4 regions of the Erwinia sp. GW821-FHT03D09 genome follow, and region 4 is predicted to be linked to each of the others. Evidence: predicted binding sites of a transcription regulator. Region 4 holds the regulator's gene; each other region holds the start of a gene.

Region 1 (2,203 bases), on a different contig from region 4:
ATCGCCCGCTGCATGGTGGCGCGCCCGGAAATCCTGATGCTGGACGAACCGGCAGCCGGGCTTAACCCGAAAGAAACTCACGAGCTGGATGAGCTGATTGCAGAACTGCGCGGTGAGCATAAAGTCTCGGTACTGCTGATTGAACACGATATGAAACTGGTAATGGGTATCTCTGACCGTATTTACGTGGTGAACCAGGGCACGCCGCTGGCGAACGGTACGCCGGAAGAAATTCGTAACAACCCGGATGTGATCCGTGCTTACCTCGGGGAGGCATAAGATGAGTAACTCCATGCTTTCTCTGAATAATATCAGTGCGCACTACGGAAAAATTCAGGCGCTGCACAACGTCAGCCTGCATATTAATCAGGGGGAAATTGTCACCCTGATTGGTGCCAACGGCGCGGGTAAAACCACTATTCTTGGTACTCTGTGCGGCGAACCGCGCGCAACGCAGGGCACTATCGTCTTCGACGGTCAGGATATCACCGACTGGCAGACCGCGCGCATCATGCGTGAAGCCATCGCCATCGTACCGGAAGGCCGCCGGGTATTTTCCCGCATGACGGTGGAAGAGAACCTGGCGATGGGCGGTTTCTTTGCCGAGCGCCAGCAGTATCAGGAACGCATCAAGCGCGTTTACGAACTGTTCCCGCGCCTGTGGGAGCGCCGTATTCAGCGCGCCGGTACCATGTCCGGCGGCGAGCAGCAGATGCTGGCGATTGGCCGTGCGCTGATGAGCCAGCCGCGCCTGCTGCTGCTGGATGAACCGTCGCTGGGTCTGGCGCCGATTATCATCCAGCAGATTTTCGACACCATCGAGCAGCTGCGCAAAGAAGGGATGACCATCTTCCTCGTTGAGCAGAATGCGAATCAGGCGCTGAAGCTGGCGGATCGCGGCTACGTGCTCGAAAACGGTCATGTGGTGCTCGAAGACACGGGTGATGCATTGCTCGCCAACGAGGCGGTCAGAAGCGCCTACCTCGGTGGTTAACTCACAAGGGCAGCCCGCATGGCTGCCTTTTCTTGCTCCGAACGTGCGGACAATTGTGCATTAAATCTGTGATCGTCTTCTCTCAGTTGATTGCCAAAGTTGTTACATTCCTCTCATTTCTGCCGTCACGTTTCGAAATTCCCGTCATTTGTTTGTCACATTTTCGTCACATCGCTATTATTAATTTGTCATTTAGCCGTGGCATGTTACTTGCCGACTCACACAGTGCGCGTAATCGCGCATCATTAAAACGGGCACAGGAAACCGATATGTCATCTACCGCATTCCGTCGTACTGCTCTCAGCATGGTGCTGGGACTGACCTTCAGCGGCAGCGCGCTGGCCGCTACCGAAATTCCGTTCTGGCACTCAATGGAAGGTGAGCTGGGCGTAGAGGTTGACTCACTGGCGAAGCGTTTTAACGAAGCTCACCCCGATTATAAAATTGTGCCGACCTACAAAGGCAACTACGAACAGAGCCTGGCGGCGGGTATTGCTGCCGTGCGTACCGGCAAAGCACCGGCTGTATTGCAGGTTTATGAAGTGGGTACGGCGACCATGATGGCATCGAAAGCCATCGTTCCGGTTAACGAAGTGTTCAAAAAAGCCGGTATCGCGATGGATGCGAAACAGTTTGTGCCTGCGGTAGCCGGTTACTACAGCGATTCGAAAGGCGAGTTGATTTCTCAGCCGTTCAACAGTTCCACGCCGGTGCTGTACTACAACAAAGACGCCTTCAAAAAAGCCGGTCTGAACCCGGACCAGCCGCCAAAAACCTGGCAGGAATTAGCGAAGGATACCGACGCGCTGCGAAAAGCGGGCATGTCCTGTGGCTACGCCAGCGGCTGGCAGGGCTGGATTCAGATTGAAAACTTCAGCGCCTGGCACGGCCTGCCGGTCGCTACCAAAAACAACGGCTTCGACGGCACCGATGCCGTGCTGGAGTTCAACAAGCCGGTACAGGTGCGCCACATCCAGATGTTGGAAGATCTGAACAAGAAGGGTGATTTCACCTACTTCGGCCGTAAAGATGAATCCACCTCCAAGTTCTACAACGGCGACTGTGCGATCACCACCGCCTCTTCCGGCTCGCTGGCCGACATCCGCAAATACGCCAGGTTTAACTTTGGCGTGGGCATGATGCCGTACGACGAAACCGTGCCGAACGCGCCACAGAACGCCATTATCGGCGGTGCCAGCCTGTGGGTGA
Region 2 (2,203 bases), on a different contig from region 4:
AGTACGCCGATCATACGTCGGCTGGAGGCCACCAGATCACGCATGGTGTTGAAGGAAATATCATGGCGGGTCACAGCCACCGGAGCCAGCGTGCCGCCGATAGCAAGGACATCCAGCGCCGTTTTCATTACCGCTGACTGGCCGGTGGTATCAACGGATGCACTGACCCCGTCATTCTGAGTCAGGGATTTGATAACGGCCAGCGCATCCTGCTGTTTGCTATTGATGGTATGAGTTGCGCCGAGTGACCGGGCCAGTTCAAGGCGTGAATCATGGATATCCACGGCAACAATGGTGCGGCAGCCGGCAATTTTCGCCGCCATCATCGCACCAAGACCAACGGCCCCGGTACCAAAAATGGCGATGGTTGAACCTGCGGCGGGTTTCAGGCCGTTAAATACCGTACCCGCCCCGGTTAACAGCCCACAGCCGAGCGGTGCAGCCAGGCGCAGGTCCATTTTTTTATCAAGTACGATCAGGTTGTGAAATTTGGTCAGGGTATGGGTGGCGAAGGAGGACTGTGAAAAGAAGTTGGCTACCGGCGTACCGTCTTTTTTACTGAAGATGGCGCTGCCGTCCGGGCGAAAACCGCCTTGATTCAGGGGTATCCAGTCATGGCAGAGGGAAGGATGCCCGTGCCGACATTGTGGACAGTGCCCGCACCAGGCATAGGACATCACCACGTGATCGCCGGGCTTAACGCCTTTGACTGCGCTGCCGACCTCTTCAACAATGCCCGCGCCTTCATGGCCTAAGACGGCGGGAAATGTGTAGGGGCCATCCCCTACGCGTATGGCTTCATCCGAGTGGCAAATCCCGGAAGCGACGACCTTCACTTTGACTTCATCTGGTTGGAGGGCGCTCAGCTGCAGTTCTTCCAGCTGATAGGGGGCGTGGGTTTCATTAATAACGGCGGCGGTAACGTTCATAACAGTTCCTTGCATTTAATAACTATTGTAACTATTAGCAAGGTAATCGTACCACCGAAAAAAAGAATGTAACATACATGTTATTGCTAATCGCAGTTAATGTTAAATTGTTAAGAGGAGAGATCGCCGTATCTATGATTAAAAACCTGCACGAGTGATATCTCCACGAACAGTGCGCAACAATCCAACAACGCCGGTGGAAGAATCGCCAGTCAGTCCAAAGCAGGTTGTCATAAAAGTGTCATATTTTGTACATTTTACTGTCACCAAACTGTCCTATTTTTCCTCCAGCAGCAAACATTAATCAGATAAACACAGCACTGGCCTGACTTTTAATCCCGTGGAGGGAACATGACACTGATGCACAAAACCCTGGCTCAATTCGTCGCGGTAACCCTGTCTCTGAGCGCAGTTTCTGCCATGGCAGCCACCAATCTGACTGGCGCTGGCGGTACTTTCCCGGCTCCGGTTTATAACAAGTGGGCTGCTGAGTACAACACAGCAACAGGTACTCAGGTTAACTATCAGGGGATCGGTTCCTCCGGCGGCGTTAAGCAGATCATTGCTAAAACCGTAGATTTCGGTGCGTCTGATGCGCCAATGAAAGACGAAGACCTTGAGAAAAATGGTCTGTTCCAGTTTCCGACAGTTATTGGCGGCGTGGTACTGGCGGTTAATATTCCTGGTATCAAATCTGGCCAGCTGATCCTTGACGGCAAAACCGTTGGCGACATCTACCTGGGCAACATCAAAAAGTGGAACGACGAGGCGATCACCAAGCTGAACCCGGGCGTGAAACTGCCAGATTCTGACATTAACGTGGTGCGCCGCGCGGACGGTTCCGGTACCTCTTTCGTGTTCACCAGCTACCTGTCTAAAGTGAACAGCGACTGGAACAGCAAAATCGGTAAAGGCAGCACCGTTAACTGGCCGGTGGGTCTGGGTGGTAAAGGCAACGACGGCGTAGCTGCATTCGTACAGCGTCTGCCGGGTTCAATCGGTTACGTAGAATACGCTTACGCTAAGCAAAACAACCTGGCGCACACCAAGCTGGTGGATGCGGATGGTAAAGCAATCGAGCCAGGCGAGAAGAGCTTTAGCGATGCCGCTAAAGGCGCAGACTGGAGTAAATCGTTCGCCCAGGATCTGACCTTCCAGAAAGGCGACAACGCGTGGCCAATCACCTCTGCCACCTTTATCCTGGTGCACAAAGAGCAGGCTAACGCTGATAAAGGCGCAGCCGTACTGAAGTTCTTCGACTGGGCTTACAAAAA
Region 3 (2,203 bases), on a different contig from region 4:
CTCGTTTGGTGGGCAAATCATTACGGTAAAATGTTTCGAGGACAACGGTCTACTTTATGATTTGCTGGAGGAAAACGGTCGGGGCCGGATACTGCTGGTAGACGGTGGCGGCTCCGTGCGTCGCGCGCTGGTTGATGCGGCACTGGCAAGGCTGGCAGTCCAAAATGAATGGGAAGGCATTGTAATTTACGGATCAGTGCGCCAGGTTGACGATCTGGAAGAGCTGGATATCGGTATCCAGGCGATCGCAGCCATTCCTGCCGGCGCTGCCGGAGAAGGGATTGGTGAAAGCGATGTTCGCGTAAACTTTGGCGGCGTCACCTTCTTCTCTGGCGATCATCTCTACGCCGACAACACCGGCATGATCCTGTCAGAAGACCCGCTTGACCTCGAATAACGGATTCAAAAACGGGTGCCGCTGGCACCCGCTCTCTGCAGACTCACTTTAATAAAAAGCGAAGCCTTACACTTCTTCCATTTTACCCAGCAGCGCACGCAGACGATCCTGCCATACGTGCTGCTCTTCCTTTAGCTGCTGGTTTTCACGCACCAGCGCTTCACTATTACCAGCAGCATGCTGAATTTGTTGATTCAGATTTCCATTCTGTTCTTTAAGCTCTTCGATCTCCATCTGCAACAGCGTGATGGTATCAATCGCCTGCTGCACTTTTGCTTCCAGTTTCTCGAATACTTCAAATGACATATCTATAACCTCTCCTAATCGCAGGGCGCTGATGATGCTAGCCGCAGGGATAAGGAGTGAACCGACATTCCGCGGATAACAACGATGCTTCGATTGTAAGTAGACGCGCATAGCAAGTCCAGCAGCTAAGCCAGTTGGGGTGCAGTCTGTAACAATTTTCAGCGTAGACCTGGTTTGTGTAACATATTCGCGCAATACGGCAGGGCCGAGATTAATGAGTTGCACATTTCGTTACCGCTTAAACGCGCAGCATAGTGATTTTAAGCACCCTGAATACGCGAATTCGCTCATTTTTATGACACAGCACACAACTTTTGATTTCGCTATTTCTCGTTTATGCTCGTTAACGATAAATTCACATCAGCCCTACAAAAGACTTGGGCGGCTCAGGGAATGAGAAAAACGATGATAGTAAACTCTTAACTCGCCTTCAGGAATTTCAACATGAGTCATGCAACAAGCACACTTAAAGGACAATGTATCGCCGAGTTTCTCGGCACCGCAACCATCCTCTTCTTTGGTGCAGGCTGTGTCGCTGCGTTAAAACTCGCTGGTGCCGCTTTTGGCCAGTGGGAAATTAGCATCGTGTGGGGCATCGCCGTTGCCATGGCGGTCTACCTCAGCGCAGGCATCTCCGGCGCGCACCTGAATCCTGCTGTCAGTATTGCCCTGTGGTTATTTGCTAATTTTGAAGGACGTAAATTGCTCCCCTACATCATTTCTCAGATAGCCGGCGCGTTCTGCGCTGCTGCGCTGGTGTACGGGCTCTACTACAATTTATTCCTCGACTACGAACAGACTCATCAGCTGGTACGCGGTAGCGTAGAAAGTCTGGATGTTGCTGGCGTATTCTCAACCTACCCAAATCCGCATATCAGCGTGGGGCAGGCGTTCCTGGTCGAAGCTGTGATTACTGCCGTGATGATGGCGCTGATCATGGCACTGACCGATGATGGCAACGGGTTGCCGCGTGGCCCACTAGCACCGCTGTTAATCGGTCTACTGATTGCCGTAATTGGTGCCGCAATGGGCCCACTGACTGGATTTGCTCTGAACCCGGCGCGTGATTTCGGTCCTAAGCTGTTCGCATCACTCGCAGGCTGGGGCAGCATGGCCTTCACCGGCGGTCGCGATATTCCTTATTTCCTCGTGCCAATCTTCGGGCCGATGCTCGGTGCAATCGTTGGCGCATTTGGCTACCGTTCTCTGATTGGCCGCAATCTGCCGGGTCAGACGGCGGTAAAAAAGGATGAAGTAGTGCAGCGCGCTGCACAGCGTAAAGCGTAATCCTGCTATACCCGCTCCGGCGGGTATAACTCTCGAACTCATCAGGAAGAAATTATGACCGTAGAAAAAAAATATATCGTCGCACTCGACCAGGGAACTACCAGCTCACGTGCGGTAATTCTGGATCATGATTCCAACATCGTTGCCGTGTCGCAGCGCGAATTCCAGCAGATTTACCCGAAAGCGGGCTGGGTTGAGCATGACCCGATGGAT
Region 4 (2,203 bases):
CGCGGAACTCAATATGGCGGTGATTATTCAGCACCAGCGTCAGTGGGCGGCTGAAATCGCGCTGGCGAAGATAGCGGGTGAACTCAGGATAGCGGAGCAGGTTAAGGATATTCTGGCCGTTATCCTCCGGCCAGCGCAGCGCCAGCATCTGCTGGGCCAGGCCGTTACACCAGAAAATCGTCCCTTCTTCGGTGGTGAGGATCACCGCATCGGGCAGCGATTCCGCGCCGCTGCGAAAGCGTTTAATCAGATGCCCCAGCTCGCGGCGGCGGCGGCGATTACGCGCCTGCATCTGATACAACCCATAAAACAGCGGCTCCCAACTGCCCCGTCCGCTTGGCGGAGTCATGCTGCGATCAACCCACAGCCAGTGGGAAAGGCGAAGTAAATTATTGAAGTGGAAACCCAGCACGCAGAGTACTGAGACTAACAGCAGCCAGGGCAGATACCCGATCAGCAGCCCGAGCAGAAGCGCGGGCAGGCTGGCGAGCAGCAGCTCCAGAAATAATCTCTTCCAGGAGAGGCGTTCCAACACGGTTCAGACTCCAGTGCGAACGATCAGTAGCGTGCAGAGAAACGATAACCTGTTCCACGAACGGTTTGTACCATGCGATCGTGCCCGGTCAGCTCTAAGGCTTTACGCAGGCGACGAATATGCACGTCAACGGTACGGTCTTCGACGTAAACGTTAGTTCCCCAGACGTGGTTTAGCAACTGTTCGCGGCTGTAAACACGTTCCGGGTGAGTCATAAAGAAATGCAGCAGCTTGTATTCGGTCGGCCCCATTTCAAGCGGTTGGGTATCCGACATCACGCGGTGAGAGGACGGGTCGAGGCTCAGCCCCTGCATCTCAATCACCTCTTCTACCGCCATTGGCGAGATACGACGCATAACTGCTTTGATGCGCGCCATCAGCTCCTTCGGCGAGAACGGCTTGGTAATATAGTCATCGGCCCCGACTTCCAGGCCACGTACGCGATCTTCTTCTTCACCGCGCGCCGTTAACATCATCACCGGAATATCGCGGGTCATCGCTTCGCGCTTCAGATGCTTAATAAACTGAATACCGGAGCCGCCCGGCAGCATCCAGTCAAGCAGAATCAAATCCGGCCAGGGTTCAATCAGCAGGCTAACCGCGCTGTCGTAATCCTCAGCTTCAATGGGTTGATAGTCGTTTTGTTCAAGAACGAAACACAACATCTCGCGGATTGGGGCTTCATCTTCAACTACCAAAATACGCTTAGCCATTATTGCTCCTGCTAATGTGACAGGCTGTCACGGGGATATGCGGCGTCATTATGCGTCAGTTTTATGACAATTTTATGAAAAAAACACCCCCGAAATTGGGAGCATAGCGAAAAAGCAGCGCGGATGATTTCAACCTTACCGCAGGCATTCACTTACCCCGTTAACAGCAACAGCGTTTATAATCCCCCGCAACATCATCAGGCTATGCAGGGAGTGACATGCGCATCATTCATACCGCCGACTGGCATCTCGGGCAGTTTTTCTATACCAAAAGCCGGGCGGCTGAACATCAGTCCTTTCTTGACTGGCTGCTGGAGCAGGCAGAAGCGCAGCAGGCTGATGCGATTATAGTCGCCGGTGATATTTTTGATACCGGATCGCCGCCAAGCTATGCCCGCGAGCTGTATAACCGCTTCGTGGTGAATTTACAGCAGACCGGCTGCCAGCTGGTGGTGCTGGGCGGCAATCATGATTCGGTGGCGACATTGAATGAATCACGTGAGTTGCTGGCTTGCCTTAATACCCGAGTGATCGCCGCCGCCAGTGACGATATCCGCGACCAGGTGCTGGTACTGAACACGCGTGACGGTCAACCAGGGGCGATGCTGTGCGCCATTCCGTTCCTGCGCCCACGTGACATTATGCGCAGCCAGAGCGGCCAGTCGGGTCGCGACAAGCAGCAAACCCTGCTGGAGGCGATTACCGACCACTATCAACGCTGCTGGCAGGAGGCGCTGGCGCAGCGGGCGGCCCTGAATCTGACGCTGCCGGTGATCGCCACCGGGCATCTGACTACCATGGGCGTGACCAAAAGCGACGCGATGCGCGATATCTACATCGGCACGCTGGATGCTTTCCCGGCCGACGCCTTCCCGCCTGCAGACTATATTGCGCTCGGCCATATCCACCGCGCCCAGCGCGTGGCTAACAGCGAGCACATTCGCTATAGCGGCTC

What was found. Region 4 encodes PhoB, which activates phosphate uptake and scavenging genes when phosphate is short. Its sites were predicted from a motif close to CTGTCATAAAACTGNCNNAT; they were not measured.
Region 1: the regulator PhoB is predicted to act here: its motif matches at 1,136-1,155, upstream of ugpB (sn-glycerol-3-phosphate ABC transporter substrate-binding protein UgpB).
Region 2: the regulator PhoB is predicted to act here: its motif matches at 1,157-1,176, upstream of pstS (phosphate ABC transporter substrate-binding protein PstS).
Region 3: the regulator PhoB is predicted to act here: its motif matches at 986-1,005, upstream of AC07U6_RS16015 (MIP/aquaporin family protein).

Annotation. Positions count from the first base shown of each region.
Region 1 covers NZ_JBWKUK010000002.1:185,847-188,049, forward strand. Annotated here, with positions in the region: gene livG (high-affinity branched-chain amino acid ABC transporter ATP-binding protein LivG) at 1-279, shown strand, start outside; gene livF (high-affinity branched-chain amino acid ABC transporter ATP-binding protein LivF) at 281-994, shown strand; gene ugpB (sn-glycerol-3-phosphate ABC transporter substrate-binding protein UgpB) at 1,264-2,203, shown strand, end outside.
Region 2 covers NZ_JBWKUK010000013.1:111,209-113,411, reverse strand. Annotated here, with positions in the region: gene AC07U6_RS14625 (NAD(P)-dependent alcohol dehydrogenase) at 1-929, opposite strand, end outside; gene pstS (phosphate ABC transporter substrate-binding protein PstS) at 1,281-2,203, shown strand, end outside.
Region 3 covers NZ_JBWKUK010000015.1:102,102-104,304, reverse strand. Annotated here, with positions in the region: gene rraA (ribonuclease E activity regulator RraA) at 1-397, shown strand, start outside; gene zapB (cell division protein ZapB) at 464-703, opposite strand; gene AC07U6_RS16015 (MIP/aquaporin family protein) at 1,148-1,990, shown strand; gene glpK (glycerol kinase GlpK) at 2,045-2,203, shown strand, end outside.
Region 4 covers NZ_JBWKUK010000017.1:40,295-42,497, forward strand. Annotated here, with positions in the region: gene phoR (phosphate regulon sensor histidine kinase PhoR) at 1-535, opposite strand, end outside; gene phoB (phosphate response regulator transcription factor PhoB) at 559-1,248, opposite strand; gene sbcD (exonuclease subunit SbcD) at 1,467-2,203, shown strand, end outside.